4 regions of the Brachybacterium rhamnosum genome follow, and region 1 is predicted to be linked to each of the others. Evidence: riboswitches for the same ligand, from Rfam matches in the RefSeq annotation. Region 1 holds a riboswitch; each other region holds the start of a gene.
What was found. Region 1 has a riboswitch for thiamine pyrophosphate ahead of thiC (phosphomethylpyrimidine synthase ThiC). Riboswitches for the same ligand answer to the same signal wherever they lie in the genome.
Positions count from the first base shown of each region.

Region 2: another riboswitch for thiamine pyrophosphate. It lies ahead of thiM (hydroxyethylthiazole kinase); the one in region 1 lies ahead of thiC (phosphomethylpyrimidine synthase ThiC).
Region 3: another riboswitch for thiamine pyrophosphate. It lies ahead of ABD080_RS00915 (ECF transporter S component); the one in region 1 lies ahead of thiC (phosphomethylpyrimidine synthase ThiC).
Region 4: another riboswitch for thiamine pyrophosphate. It lies ahead of ABD080_RS08585 (MFS transporter); the one in region 1 lies ahead of thiC (phosphomethylpyrimidine synthase ThiC).

Region 1 covers NZ_BAAAIS010000002.1:176,967-180,755, forward strand. Annotated here, with positions in the region: gene ABD080_RS02685 (ABC transporter permease) at 1-463, shown strand, start outside; gene ABD080_RS02690 (glycine betaine ABC transporter substrate-binding protein) at 466-1,497, shown strand; gene ABD080_RS02695 (hypothetical protein) at 1,516-2,187, opposite strand; TPP riboswitch at 2,388-2,497, shown strand; gene thiC (phosphomethylpyrimidine synthase ThiC) at 2,497-3,789, shown strand, end outside.
Region 2 covers NZ_BAAAIS010000001.1:41,903-45,691, forward strand. Annotated here, with positions in the region: gene ABD080_RS00220 (MFS transporter) at 1-1,184, shown strand, start outside; TPP riboswitch at 1,264-1,358, shown strand; gene thiM (hydroxyethylthiazole kinase) at 1,349-2,167, shown strand; gene thiE (thiamine phosphate synthase) at 2,173-2,832, shown strand; gene ABD080_RS00235 (bifunctional hydroxymethylpyrimidine kinase/phosphomethylpyrimidine kinase) at 2,829-3,789, shown strand, end outside.
Region 3 covers NZ_BAAAIS010000001.1:189,544-193,332, forward strand. Annotated here, with positions in the region: gene ABD080_RS00905 (M13 family metallopeptidase) at 1-597, shown strand, start outside; gene ABD080_RS00910 (hypothetical protein) at 617-1,189, shown strand; TPP riboswitch at 1,204-1,308, shown strand; gene ABD080_RS00915 (ECF transporter S component) at 1,366-1,956, shown strand; gene ABD080_RS00920 (ATP-binding cassette domain-containing protein) at 1,967-3,789, shown strand, end outside.
Region 4 covers NZ_BAAAIS010000002.1:1,468,576-1,472,364, reverse strand. Annotated here, with positions in the region: gene fdhA (formaldehyde dehydrogenase, glutathione-independent) at 1-399, opposite strand, end outside; gene ABD080_RS08590 (cold-shock protein) at 608-811, opposite strand; gene ABD080_RS08585 (MFS transporter) at 1,068-2,453, opposite strand; TPP riboswitch at 2,445-2,537, opposite strand; gene ABD080_RS08580 (hypothetical protein) at 2,658-3,140, opposite strand; gene ABD080_RS08575 (S9 family peptidase) at 3,241-3,789, shown strand, end outside.

The sequences.
Region 1 (3,789 bases):
CGTGAACTTCGGGCAGGCGGCACCGGCCGTGGGCCTCATCGTGCTGATCGCCGCGCTCGTGCCGGACGGGTTCCGCGCCGCGGTGATAGCGCTCGTGCTCTACGCCGTGCTCCCCGTGCTGCGGAACACCATGATCGGGATCCGCGGCGTGGATCAGCGGCTCGTCGAGGCCGGCCGAGGGATGGGGATGACGGCGCTGTCCGTGCTGCTCCGCGTGGAGCTGCCGCTCGCCGTGCCCGTCATGCTCTCCGGCGTGCGCACCGCCCTCGTGCTGCTGGTCGGCACCGCCTCCCTCGCCGCCTTCGTGAACGGCGGCGGCCTGGGCCTGCTCATCACCACCGGCGTGAACCTCTACCTGTTCACGGTGCTCATCGCGGGCGCCCTGCTCATCGCCCTGCTCGCCCTGATCGTGGACTGGGTGGGCCGGGTCGTCGAGCACATCGCCCGGCCGAAGGGACTGTGACCATGCCCCGCACCTCCTCCCCCGCGACCTCCTCCGCGCACCGCAGCGGCATCTCCCGCCGGCACCTCGGCGCCTTCGCGGGCCTCGCCCTGCTGCCCCTCGCCGGCTGCGGCCTGCGCCCCGCGACCGCCTACACGCCGGACGTCGCCCCCGGCTCGATCACCCCCATCGAGGGCCTCCCCGCCGACGCCTCGCTCACGGTCACCGGCAAGAACTTCACCGAGCAGCTCATCCTCGGCAAGATCGGCGTGATCGCCGCCCGGGCCGCCGGCTTCCAGGTGGACGACCTCACCAACGTTCCCGGCTCCGTCCCCGTGCGCGAGCTCATGACCTCCGGCGACGCCGACATGACCTGGGAGTACACGGGCACCGCCTGGCTCACCTACATGGGCGAGACCGAGGGGATCCCGGACAAGCAGGAGCAGTGGGAGGCCGTGCGCGACGCCGACGTCGCCAACGGGCTCACCTGGCTGCCGCCCGCGCCGCTGAACAACACCTACGCCCTCGCCGTGCGCTCCGATGCCGTCGAGGAGCTGGGCGGCATCAGCTCCCTGAGCGAGATCGCGGACCTGCCCGTCGAGGACCGCACGATCTGCGTGGAGCCCGAGTTCAACTCCCGCGCGGACGGCCTGATCCCGCTGCTGAAGGAGTACGGCATCCCCCGCGACGCCGCCGACGGCGTCCCCGAGGAGAACGTCTCGATCTACGACACGGGCGCCGTGTACACCGCGACCGCCCGCGGCTCCTGCAACTTCGGCGAGGTCTTCACGACCGACGGCCGCATCGAGAGCCTGGACCTCACGATCCTCGAGGACGACAAGGGCTACTTCCCCGCCTACAACGTCGCCCCGGTGCTCAGCACCGCGACGCTCGAGAAGCACCCCGAGCTCGCGGACATCTTCGACCAGATCTCCCCCGCCATCACGGACGACGCCCTGCGCGCGCTGAACCTGCGGGTGGACGAGGGCGGCGAGCTCCCGGCGGACGTCGCCTTCGACTTCATGGTCGAGCAGGGGTTCGTCACGCGCCCCTGATCGGCCCGCTCCGGCAGGTCACCGCCGCACGGCCCCCGGCAGCCACCGCGACCCGAGCGCCGCGAGCCACGCCGCGGCGATCCCGATCACCGCGGCGAGCACGAGCTCGACGCCCCACAGCACGGGGCTCGGGATGCCGTGGTACATGACCGCCCACTGCGCGGGGAGGATCAGCAGGAAGCCCAGCACCAGCAGCAAGGTGAGCGGGCTGCGGCCCCGCACGATCAGCCAGCCCAGCAGCCCCACGGCCGGGCCGAGGATCGAGAGGTCCAGCATCCGCGGGAAGGGCTGCGGCAGGTCCAGGTCGCCCCGGAGGTACGAGATCACGAGGACCGTCCCGAGCAGGACGGGCACGACGACGACCGCCGCGGCGAGCGCCGCCCGCCACAGGGCAGTGGGCGCGAGCGCGAGACCGCCCGCGAGCACGAGCAGGCCGATCCCGAGCTGGACGATGCCCTGGAGCTTCAGCAGCGGGTCGTCGAAGCCGACGAACCCCACCGGGGACCACTGCGTGAGCAGGTAGGAGCCGATCACGGTCGCGACGAGGGCCATGCCGTAGCGGGCTCCGTCCCTCCGCTCGTGGCGGTCCGGCGTGGCGACAGGCGCGCCGAACTGCGGCCCGGGGAAGCCCGGAGGGGCGCCGGGCACGGCGGGCCGGGGCGCGGGGAGGCCGGGCTGGGGCTGGGTCATCGTCACTCCTGGTGGTCCCGCGGGGGCAGGCGCCCACTGTAGGCGGAGCGGTCGCCGATCACCGCCGATCCGGCAGGCCCGTCGGCCCGTCGGCCTGTCGGTCTATCGCGATCCGACTGGCCCCTCGCGATCCGACGGGCCCGTCGGACCTGCGGCCGGACCGCACCGCCGGCGTCCTCGCTCCTGGGGTACGGTGCTCGCCGATCCCTCGGGTGCCCGTCGCAACGGGCTGAGATCGGACTGTCGCGGTCCGAGTACCGACCGAACCTGCCCGGGTCATGCCGGCGAAGGAAGAAGGAGAGCGACTGCATGTCCGCACGCCCTGAGAACTACCCCACCCACACCCTCGACCACCTCGAGGATCCCGAGCACGGCATCCGCGTGCCCGTCACCCGGATCACCCAGGACCCCGCCCCGAGCGGCGCGGAGAACCCGCCCGTGACCGTCTACCGCACCGCGGGCCCCGGCTGCGCGCCGGAGGAGGGCCTCGCGCCGCTGCGCGAGGACTGGATCCGCGGCCGCGGCGACGTGGAGGCCTACACGGGTCGCAGCCGGAGCCTCGAGGACGACGGCCGCAGCGCCGTGCGCCGCGGGGAGGCGAGCGCGGAGTGGCGGGGCGCGCGGAGGGAGCCGCTGCGCGGCCTCGAGGGCCGACGGGTCACGCAGATGCACTACGCCCGCCGCGGGGAGATCACCGCGGAGATGCGCTTCGTGGCGCTGCGCGAGGGCTGCGACGTGGAGCTCGTGCGCAGCGAGCTCGCCGCGGGCCGCGCGATCATCCCCGCGAACGTGAACCATCCCGAGGCGGAGCCGATGATCATCGGCCGCGCGTTCCTCGTGAAGGTCAACGCGAACATCGGCAACTCGGCGGTGACCTCGTCGATCGCGGAGGAGGTCGCGAAGCTCGAGTGGGCGACCCGCTGGGGCGCGGACACCGTCATGGACCTCTCCACCGGCGATGACATCCACACCACCCGCGAGTGGATCCTGCGCAACTCCCCCGTGCCGATCGGCACGGTCCCCATCTACCAGGCGCTCGAGAAGGTGAACGGGGATGCGAACGCCCTGACCTGGGAGATCTTCCGGGACACCGTGATCGAGCAGTGCGAGCAGGGCGTGGACTACATGACGATCCACGCCGGGGTGCTGCTGCGCTACGTGCCGCTGACGGCGAATCGGGTCACGGGGATCGTCTCGCGCGGTGGCTCCATCCTGGCCGGCTGGTGCCTGGCCCGGCACCGGGAGAACTTCCTCTACGAGCACTTCGACGAGCTGTGCGCGATCTTCGCCCGCTACGACGTCTCCTTCTCCCTCGGCGACGGGCTGCGCCCCGGCTCCCTCGCCGATGCGAACGACGCCGCCCAGTTCGCGGAGCTCGACACGCTCGCGGAGCTCACCGCCCGCGCCTGGGAGCACGACGTGCAGGTCATGGTCGAGGGACCCGGGCACGTGCCGCTGCACCTCGTGCGGGAGAACGTGGAGCGCCAGCAGGAGCTGTGCCACGGCGCGCCGTTCTACACGCTGGGCCCGCTTGTCACGGACATCGCCCCCGCGTACGACCACATCACCTCCGCGATCGGCGCCACCGAGATCGCCCGGTAC
Region 2 (3,789 bases), on a different contig from region 1:
CGATCCGTGCCCCCTGGAGGCTCGTGGTCCCCGCGACCTTCCTGCTCGCCTGGGGCGGCAACCACTTCACCCCGCTCCTGCACGTCTACGAGTCCGTGGGCCACTACGCCGCCTGGCAGGCGAACCTCCTGCTGGGCACCTACGTCGCCGGGCTCGCCCCCGGCCTGCTCGTCGCCGCCGCACTCTCCGACCGCCACGGCCGCCGCCCCGTGATGCTCGTGGGCATGGCCGCGACCGTGCTGGGCAGCGCGCTCCTCGCCGCGAGCCCCCACGTCTTCGCGCTGCTGTGCCTGGGCCGGGTGCTCGCCGGGCTCGGGGTCGGCGCGGCCATGTCCGTCGGCACGGCCTGGATGAAGGAGCTCTCCTCGCCGCCGTACGAGATCGGCGCCCCGGCCGTCGCGGGCGCCCGCCGCCCCTCCCTCACCCTCACCCTCGGCTTCGCCCTCGGCGCCGGGGTGAGCGGGCTGCTCGCCCAGTTCGCCCCGCTCCCCGAGGTCCTCCCCTATCTCGTGCACGGCGGCCTCGCCGTCCTCGCGACCCCGCTGCTCCTGCTCGCACCGGAGACCCGTCGTGTCGAGCGGCCCGCCGCCGGGCACTGGTGGGAGGACCTCCGCGTGCCCGCAGCCGGGCACCGCCGCTTCACGCGCGCCGTGGTCCCCGCGGCGCCGTGGATCTTCGGCGCGGCAGGCGTCGCCTACGCGGTCATCCCCGCGAGCGTCGAGAGCCACCTCGGGGACGGCGCGACGCTGTACGCGACGGCGCTGACGGTGCTCACGCTCGGCACCGGGGCGGTCGTGCAGTCCTTCGTGCCGCGGCTGGACCGCCTCACCGGCGGCCGATCCCTGCCCGTGGGCCAGGCGGCGATGTGCGTCGGCCTGGTGCTCGCGGTGCTCGCGACCGCGATCGGCAGCCCGGTCCTCGGCATCCTCGTGGCGATGGTGCTCGGCGCCGCCTACGGCACCCTCGTCGTCGCCGGGCTGCTGCAGGTGCAGAGCATCGCGACGGCGGAGGATCTCGCCGGGCTCACCGGCGTCTACTACGCGCTCGCCTACCTCGGGTTCCTGCTGCCGACGATCCTCGCCGCGCTGCTGCCGCTGCTCGCCTACCCCGCGTCGCTCTCGATGCTCGTGGTGCTCTGCGCGCTGTGCCTGATCCTCGTGCGTCGCGGCCTGCGCACCGCCTGAGGCTCTCCCCACCGGGGCGACGTCGGCGGCCCGGCCGCGGACGCCGCCCCCGCGCGGGCGACGATCACGTACGGTGGCCTGCAGTGACACGGGGTGCCCGAGGACCGGGCTGAGATGACACCCGTCGAACCTGATCTAGCTCGGACTAGCGAAGGGATGTCGCCATGACACTCGCGCACGCCTCTGCCCCCACCGACCCGGCGGTCCTCGCGGCCGCCCTCGAGGAGGTCCGCTCGCGGGTCCCCCTCGTGCAGTGCCTGACCAACGTGGTCACCACGAACCTCGTCGCGAACGCGCTGCTCGCCGTGGGCGGCTCCCCCGCCATGGTCGCCGTGCCCGAGGAGGCCGGGATCTTCGCGCGGATCGCCGACGGCGTCCTCGTGAACCTCGGCACCGCCGGCGCCGAGCAGCGGGAGGCGATGGTCGAGGCCGTCGCCGCCGCGCGCTCCGCCGGCACCCCCTGGGTGCTGGACCCCGTCGCCGTCGGGACCCTGCCCGTGCGCACGGCCCTCGCCGCGCGGCTCGTGACCGAGGAGCCCGCGATCATCCGCGGCAACGCCTCCGAGATCCGCGCCCTCGCGGGGCTCTCCGCCGGCGGCCGCGGCGCGGACTCGATCGACTCCGCCGACGACTCCCACGAAGCCGCCACGACCCTCGCCCGCAGCACCGGCGCCGTCGTCGCCGTCTCGGGCGCGGTGGACCTCGTGACCGACGGGGAGAGAGTGGTGCGCGTCGCCACCGGCAGCCCTCTGCTCACGAAGGTCACTGGTGCCGGCTGCGCGCTCGGCGGGATCACCGCGGCCTTCGCCGCCGTGGTCGAGGACCGCCTCGTCGCCGCGGTCGCCGCGACGACGGTGCTCACCCTCGCCGCCGAGCGCTCCGCCCGCACCGCCGAGCACCCGGGCTCCTTCGCCGTGGGGCTGCTCGACGGGCTCCACGCGCTCAGCCCCCAGGACGTCCGCGACCAGGCGAAGGTGCGATGACGACGATGAGCACCCCTCCTGAGGTCGACCTCTCCCTCTACCTCGTCGTGGACCGCCCGCAGCTCGAGCGGGCCGGCCACGACCCCGTCACCGCCGTGCGGGACGCCGTCGCCGGCGGGGTCACCGCGGTCCAGGTGCGCGACAAGCAGCTCCCCACCCGGGACACGCTCGCCTTCTGCGCGGCTCTCACGGAGACGCTGCCCCCGTCGGTCGCGATCATCGTCGACGACCGCGTCGACGTGGTCCTCGCCGCCCGGGAGACCAGGGTGCGCCTCGCCGGGGTGCACGTCGGCCAGTCCGACCTCCCTGCGCACCTCGTGCGCCGGCTCCTGGGCCCGGGCGCCGTCATCGGCGTCTCCGCGCAGACCGCCGCCATGGCCCGCGAGGGCGAGGCCGCCGGCGCCGACCACCTCGGCATCGGCGCCGTGCACGGCACCACCACGAAGGCGGACGCCCCCGCCGCGATCGGGGTCGAGGGCGTCGCCGCCGTCGCCGCCGCGACCGCTCTCCCCGCCGTCGCGATCGGCGGGATCACCGCCGCGGACCTCCCCGCCCTGCGCCGCGCCGGGCTCGACGGCGCGGCCGTCGTCTCCGCGATCTGCTCCTCCCCCTCCCCCTTCGACGCCGCGTCGGAGCTGCGCCGCGCCTGGGAGGACGCCCGATGAGCCTGCCCGTCCCCCGCGTCCTCAGCATCGCCGGCACCGACCCCACCGGCGGCGCCGGCATCCAGGCGGACCTCAAGTCGATCGCCGCGAACGGCGGCTACGGCATGGCCGCGACGACCGCGCTCGTCGCCCAGAACACCCGCGGCGTGCGCGAGGTGCACGTGCCGCCGCCCGCGTTCCTCGACGCGCAGCTCCGAGCGGTGAGCGAGGACGTCACGATCGACGCCGTGAAGATCGGCATGCTCTTCGACGGCACCATCATCGACACCGTCACCACCTGGCTGGACGACGTGCGGCCCCCGGTCGTGGTGCTCGACCCGGTCATGGTCGCCGCGAGCGGCGACCGGCTGCTCGACGACTCCGCCGAGCAGGCGCTGCGGGACATGCTCCGCCATGCGCACCTCGTCACCCCGAACCTCCCCGAGCTCGCCGTGCTCGCCGAGCGACCCGAGGCGAGCACCTGGGAGCAGGCCCTCGCCCAGGCGCAGGAGCTCGCCGCCCATCATGCGGTGCTCGTGCTCGCCAAGGGCGGTCACCTGAGCGGGCCGGACTCCCCCGACGCCCTCGTCGGCCCCGAGGGGGTGCTCGCCGCGCTGCCCGGCGCGCGGATCGCGACGCGGAACACGCACGGCACCGGCTGCTCCCTCTCCTCCGCGATCGCGACCCTCCGCGGCCGCGGCGAGGACTGGGCCGGCGCCGTGCGCGGGGCGAAGGACTGGCTCGCGGGCGCGATCGCCGCGGCGGACTCCCTCGAGGTGGGGCGGGGCAGCGGCCCGGTCTCCCACTTCGCGGCGCTGTGGGAGGCGGCCGGCACCCATGTCCCGGCCGCGGCGACGATCGCCGAGGAGTGGTGGGAGGCGGCCGCCGAGCTGCGCACGCAGATCGACGCGCTGCCCGTGGTGCGCGGCCTCGCCGACGGCACCCTCCCGCGCCCCGCGTTCCACCGCTACCTCGCCC
Region 3 (3,789 bases), on a different contig from region 1:
GAGATCGTCTTCCCCGCCGCGATCCTGCAGCCGCCGTTCTTCGACGCGGAGGCCGACGACGCCGTGAACTTCGGCGGGATCGGCGCCGTGATCGGCCACGAGATCGGCCACGGCTTCGACGACCAGGGCTCGAAGTTCGACGGCCACGGCAACCTCGTCACCTGGTGGACCGAGGAGGACCGCGCCGCCTTCGACGAGCGCACCGCAGCCCTCATCGAGCAGTACTCGGCGCTCTCGCCCCGGGACCTCGACGACGCCCACCACGTCAACGGCGCCCTCACCGTCGGCGAGAACATCGGCGACCTGGGCGGCCTCACGATCGCGGTGAAGGCGTACCTCGCGACCGCGGGCGAGGGGTCCCCCGAGCTCGACGGCCTCACCGGGCTGCAGCGCGTGTTCTGGTCCTGGGCGACCGTGTGGCGGGGCCTGACCAGGCCGCAGGAGGCGATCCGCCGCCTCGCGATCGACCCCCATGCGCCGATGGAGTTCCGCTGCAACACGGTGGTGAGCCACCTCGACGCCTTCCACGAGGCGTTCGACGTGCGCGAGGGCGACGGCATGTACCGGGCGCCCGCCGAGCGCGTCCGCATCTGGTGAGCGCGCACGCGGGGCGGGCATGAGGCCCGAGGCGCCCTCGTTCACCGACACGACCCGGCCCTCGGCCGTGGGCTGGACGCGGATCGCGCTCACCGCCGCCTCCGGGGTCGTGCTGCTGGTGCTCGCGCTCGTGCGGGCGACCGTCCCGCCGCCGCTGCTGGTCGCCGCGGCCGTGCTCTTCGCGCTGCTCGCCGTGTGGACGTGGATGCACCATGCGACGCGCATCCTGGTCGACGGCCGCGGGGTGACCGTGAGCCTCGGCGGGTTCTGGCCGCAGGCCACCTGGCCCGTCGAGGACTTCCGCGGCGTGCAGCTGCGCGAGCTGGACGCCACGGTCGTGGGCGTCACCGTGGGCGGCTACGGATGGCGTCGCGGGCGCGCGCTGACCCCCGCCCCGGAGCAGCTCACCGCCGTCGGCTCGCGCCGCACCCTCACCCTGGCCGAGACGCAGGCGACCTACCGCCTGCTCGTGACCCGGCCGGGCACCCAGGTCGAGATCGTCGGTCGCGGCGGCACCCACTACCTGTTCTCCCCCACGGACCCGCGGTCCACTGCGGAGGCGATCGACCAGGCGATCCGCGCGCGGCGGTAGACTGGCCCGCGGTCATCCACTGACAGGGGAGCACCGCACGGTGCTGAGAGTGCGCGCATGCGCAGACCCTCGAACCTGAACCGGGTCATGCCGGCGGAGGGAGTCGGGATTTCCGTCGCGGCGCCCCCGGCGCCACGACGCCCCTTTCCACGAGGAGAGGAGTCGGAATGACACGCATGAGGACGATCGACCTGCTGGTCAGCGTCGCGATCGGAGCGGCCTTCGGGGTCGCCTTCCTGGGCTACGGGGCCCTGTACTCGCTGATCGGGCCGCTCACCGCGGCCTTCAAGCCCGCCGAGGGCATCCTCGCCGGCATCTGGTTCCTGCCCGCCGTGCTCGCCGCGCTCATCGTGCGCAAGCCCGGCGCGGCGCTTCTCGCGGAGCTCGTCGCCGCGACGCTCGAGATGATCCTCGGCGGCCAGTGGGGCTGGGGCACCGTCGTCTCGGGCCTGCTGCAGGGCGGCGGCGTCGAGATCGGCTTCCTGCTCTTCGTCTACCGCCGCTTCACGCTGCCCGTCGCGATGCTCGGCGGCGTGATCGCGGCGGCGCTCGAATGGGTGTGGGAGCGCTTCTCCTACTACCCCGAGATGAGCTGGACCTTCGCCCTTCTGCTGCTGGCCTTCTTCCTGGTCTCCGGTGCGCTGCTGTGCGGAGCCCTCGGCTGGGCGGCCGTGCGAGCCCTCGGCGCGACGGGAGCCCTCGACGCGCTGCCCGCGGGCCGGGACCGGGATCGCGAGCGCCGCGCCGCCGCCACGACCGCCGCGTGAGGGCGGCTGCGTGAGGGACCTGCTCCTGGACGGGGTGCGCTGGCGCCCCACGGGCCGCGACGAGCCCACGCTCGACGGCCTGCGCCTGCACGTGCCCGGCGGGCAGAAGGTGCTGCTCACGGGGGTGAGCGGGAGCGGGAAGTCCACCGTGCTGCGCGCCCTGGCGGGCCTGCTCGACCCCGAGGCCGGGGACCTCGAGCAGGCCCCCACCGGGCCCTCCCGCCCCGGGGAGCGGGGGCTGCTGCTGCAGAACCCCGCGCATGCGGTGGTGGGCGCGACCGTCGCGCGCGACGCGGCGATCGGCCCGGAGAACGCGGCCCTCCCCCGCCCCGAGATCCACGAGCGGGTGAGGCGCGCGCTGGACGCCGCGGCGGTCGACGTCGACGGCTCCCGGGATCCGCTCGCCGTCTCCGGCGGGCAGCAGCAGCGGGTGGCCCTCGCGGGCGCCCTCGCCCTGCACCCCGAGGCGATGCTGCTCGACGAGCCCACGAGCATGCTCGATCCCGAGGCCGCCGCGACGGTGCGCCGCGCCGTGCTCGCGGCCTCCGCCGGGCGGACCCTCGTCATCGCCGACCACCACGTGGAGCCGTGGCGGGAGCACCTCGACCGGATCGTCGTGCTGGGCTCCGGCGCGCAGGTGCTCGCCGACGGACCGCCCGAGGAGGTCCTCGCCCGGCGTCCCGAGCTGCAGGAGACGGAGCCCGCCCCGGGCCCGGCCCCGGAGGCCGAGCTGCGGATCGAGCCGGGGCTGCTCACCGTCGTCACCGGGGCGAGCGGCGCGGGGAAGACGACCCTGCTGCGCTCCCTCGCCGCGGAGGCCGGCCGGCGGCGCGGCTCGCTGCTGCTGGTCCCCCAGGACCCGGCGCACTTCTTCCTCGCCTCGACCGTGCGCGGTGAGCTCGGCGACGCGGCGGATCCCGCGGCCGCGGCGGATGCCCGGTCCCTGCTGGACCGCGCAGGCCTCGCGCACCTCGCCGGTGCCAACCCCCATCGGCTCTCCGGCGGGGAGCAGCGGCGCCTCGCGATCATCGCCGCCCTCGCGGCGCGGCCCGAGGTGCTGCTGCTCGATGAGCCGACCGTGGGCCTGGACGCCGAGCGGCGGTCGGCGGTGCTCGCCCTGCTCGAGGAGGCCCGGGACCGCGGCACCGCCGTCGTCGCCGCCTCCCACGACCCCGTGCTCGTCGCGGCCGCCGGGTCCCGGCACCACCTGGAGGGCACCCCCTCCCCCGCCCCGACGGCGGCGAGCGCGTCGGCCGGGGCAACGACCCCCGCCCCCGGGGCCTCCGCCGAACCCGATCGTCGGATCCTGCCCGTCCCCCGCGCCGCGCACCGGCCCGCGGACGCCCTGAACCCGCTGATGCTCTGCCTGATCGGCATCCTCGCGGCGGTCGGCTCCTACGCCGTCTCCACCTGGCAGGGCGGGCTGCTCGCTCTGCTGCCCACGGTGCTGCTCGCCCCGCTCGCGCTCCGCTCCGTGCGCGGCGCGGTGTGGCGACTCACCCCGGTGCTGCTCTCCGCCGTGAGCATCGCCTGGACGACGGCCCTGCTCGGCGAGGCCCCGGCGCTCAGCGGTGAGGCCTGGCTGCTGGGCCTCAAGGAGGCCTGCCGGATCACCGCCTTCGTCGCCCCCGGGGTCATCGCGCTCACGAGCCTGGACGTCACGGCCCTCGGCGACGCGCTGGGCGGGCGGCTGCGCTGGCCGGCGCGGCCCGTCGTCGCGGTCGTCGCGGCGCTCGTGCGGGCCGGGCACACGGGCCGCCAGTGGGAGATCATCACCTCGACCCGGGTGCTGCGCGGCCGCGGAGGCCGCCGCTCCCCGCGGATGCTCGCCGG
Region 4 (3,789 bases), 1.3 Mb from region 1:
GTAGGCGCTGCCCGGGCGGTCCGGGTTCACGTTCAGGCAGATCCCGGTCTTGCCGTCCTTGCAGTTGCGGCAGCGGCCGCAGGCGATGTTGAAGGGGACCGAGACGATGTCGCCCTTCTTGATGAACTCGACGTCCGGGCCGACCTCGACCACCTCGCCGGTGATCTCGTGGCCCAGGATGAGCCCCTCCGGGGCGGTGGTGCGGCCGCGCACCATGTGCTGGTCGGAGCCGCAGATGTTGGTCGCGACGGTGCGCAGGATCGCGCCGTGGGGCACCTTCCGGCCGACGTTGGCCGGGTTCACCCCCGGACCGTCCTTCAGCTCGAACTCGGGGTAGGGGGTGTCGACCACCTCGACGTGGCCTGCTCCCTTGTACGCCACAGCTCTGTTCTCAGACATCATCGTCCTTCCGTGGAACCACTGACGAGCGGCACCGCGAGCGCACCGGGCGTCCGGTGCCGCGGGACCCGCGAGCACGGGACCCTCGCCGGCCAGCCTGCCCCGGCGATCAGGGAAAGACAAGGCCCGGAAGTTTTCCCTCCGGACATGACGGAGCGCCCGCCGGATCGTTCCGACGGGCGCTCCGTGAGCTGTGGGGCTCCGGGGCTCAGGCGCCCTGGATGTTCACGGCGGTGAGGCCGCGATCGGTGCGCTCCACCTCGAAGGAGACCTTCTGGTTCTCCTCGAGGTTGCGGTAGCCGGTGCCGGAGATGTTGCTGAAGTGGGCGAAGACGTCGTCCGAGCCGTCGTCGGGGGCGATGAAGCCGAAGCCCTTGTCGGCGTTGAACCACTTCACGGTGCCAGTTGCCATGTTCCTGTAATCCTTCGATGTCGTCGGCCGAGTCTCGGCCAATGATGCCTGCCGCCGGAAGACGCTCCGCCGACGACGTGGACCCCGAGAAGGGTCCGGCGGCACGCCGCGGACGACGTGCCGAGCACTAGGTTCGCAGACTTTCGCCCCGGATGCGAGCATGATTCCCCGATTGTTCATCGAAGGAGACCGATCGCTCGGTCCCGACCGCTCGGAAGCGCCCGATCGGAGGCCGCCGAGGACGGACATCCATCTCTCACCGCTCCCCGGCGAGCGCGACCGCGTCGAGGTCCCCGTCGAGGTCCGCGGGCGTGAGGCGCGGGCCGAGCCGGGCGCCGAGGATCAGCAGCGCCGCCCCGAGCACCATGAGCAGCAGCACCGACCCGCGAGGTCCGGTGATCCCGGCGAGCAGCGGGAGGTAGAAGGGGTACAGGGCCGGAAGCACGAGGGAGAGGCTGTAGGCGGAGCCGTACCCGGTGGAGCGCACGGCCGTGGGGAAACGCTCGGACAGATACGCGGAGACCGGGCCGTAGGCGGCGACGGTCACCACCTGCAGCAGCGCCGCGCAGAGCGCCGCCCGGGCGAGGCTCCCGGAGCCGACGGCCGCCCACCACAGGGGCGGCCCGAGGAGCAGGGCGGCGATCCCCCAGTGCGTGAGCAGTCGGCGCCGGCCGATCACCGTGGAGAGGTGCCCGGCGAGCGCCATCGCGAGCGCCTGGACGACGGAGGCGATGCCCATGGCGAGCGCGACCTCGGTGGCGGCGAGGGCACCGCCCTCCCCGAGCCGCGCGGTGAGCAGCAGGACCGTCGTGTTCGTGAGCAGCCAGAGCCCCGTCATCATGACGAAGGCCTGCCGGAAGGCGCCGGACCAGCGGCCTGCGAGCACCTGCCGGACGCCGCCCCGCACCGGCGTCGTATTCCCGTCCCTCCCGGCGCGGCGGGTGATGGGGGCGTCGACGACGTGCGAGCGGTAGTACAGCAGCATCCCCAGCGAGAGCAGCGCGCCGACGACGAACAGCAGTCGCCAGCCCCAGACGGCGTACTCCTCCGGCCCGAGCACCAGCAGCAGCGTGGCGGTCGCGAAGGCGATCGCCCCCTGCGCCCACGGCGCCATCGAGAGGATCAGCCCGCTCATGAGGCCGCGGCGGCGCGGCGGCGACCACTCCATGGCGAGCGGGATCGCGGCGGAGTACTCCCCGGCGACGAAGATGCCGCCCAGGAAGCGCAGGCCGAGGATCAGCGCGATCGTCCCGGCGCCCAGCAGCTCGTGGGTGGGCATCGCGGCGATCAGCAGCGCGCAGCCGGCGGTGCCGGCGATCGCGACCTGCGTGGTGCGGGTGCGGCCCAGGCGGTCGGAGATCCGGCCGAAGACGACCCCGCCGACGGGCCGACCGAGCATCATCGCGATGACGACGATCGCACCGGTCGCCGCGGCGACGCCGGGCCCGGCGACCGTGGCCAGCGCCGGGGTGAGCGCGGTGAGCGGCAGGAACACGTGGACGTTGTCGATGAAGTTCCCGACCACACCGGCGCGGAGCGCGGCGCGCCCCGAGGGCGGCAGACGGTCCGGCGGGCCGACGGGGCCGGGGCGGTCGACCTCGTCGATGGTGGGTGCATCGGTCGCGGGCAGGCGCGAGCGCATGGCGGACATCCCTTCGTCAGTACGAGCTGCATCAGGTTCCACGGGTGTGATCTCAGCGCCGACGGCGCACCCCGTGTCCGCGATCGAGTATCCCGGGTGCGGGGCGCAGCAGGCCGACGTGTCCACGGGACACCGCCGTCTTCGCGCCGAAGCCCGGGCGCGCCGACCGCCGTCGGCCGATCCACTCCTGCTGGCGCGCCGCCCTCAGCCGATCTCGTCCGGCCAGCTCTCCGGCATCGAGCCGTCCTCGGCGACAGGCACCATCCCGCGGTAGCCGGTGACGGTCTCCCAGTGGTCTCCGCGGGCACGGAGGAACAGGTAGACCTCACCGGCGTCCTCGATGCCCGAGAGGGCGTCCCGGCTCTCCCCGCAGCTGTACGGCAACGAGAGCACCTCGATGCTCGACCCCTCGCCGTCGGCCGGGGCTCCGGAGACCCACTCGGCAACCTGAACGGTCCACAGCGGCACGTCGTACAGCTCGTAGCGTCCCGTCGCGGGCGGACCGTCGGCTGTGCCGCGCACGACGGCGTCGGACTCCGCCGCCGCGTCCGCAGGCGTCTCCAGTTCGATCCAGTCGATGCAGCTCGCGGCGGTGGTCTCGTCCTCCGGGCGCGTCGCCGGGCCGTCGCAGCCGCTGAGGGCGGCCGCTCCGGCGAGCGCGGCGAGCAGAGTGCGTCGGCGGACCATGGGCACATCGTGCACCCGCCGGGCACCGTCGAGGAGGCCCGTGACCGCATCGCAACCGTGATCGTGCACCTGCCGTGGCCTGGCTCGATAGCGTGCAGGGATGACCGCTGACGCTCCCGCCTCCCCGTCCCTCGACCTCCGTGACGTGGAGGCGTTCCTGCGTGTGCCGCGGGTCTCCGCGATCGCCGCGGGCCCGGGCGGCCGGGCGGCCGCTGTGGTGCAAGAGGCCGACGAGCACCTCTCCCGTCTGGTCCCCGCCCTCTGGGAGCTCACGGCGGAGGGACCCGCCCGGCGGCTGACGGTCTCGGAGAAGGGCGAGTCCTCGCCGTGCTTCGCGCCGGACGGCTCGCTGCTGTTCACCTCCTCCCGACCCGATCCCACGGGCGAGGCGCCCGAGGGGACGACGGCGATCTGGCGGCTGCCGCTCGCCGGCGAGGCGCAGGTGCTCGCGCATGCGCCGGGCGGGCTCGAGCTGCTCGACGTGGCCGGCGACGGCACGATCCTCGCCGCGACGAGCGTGCTGCCCGGCGTGAGCCTCGAGGAGGACGCCGAGGCCCGCGCGGCACGGAAGGACGCGAAGCGCACGACGATCTGGCACACGGGCATGCCGATCCGGCAGTGGGACCACGAGCGCGGCGACTCCTCCCGC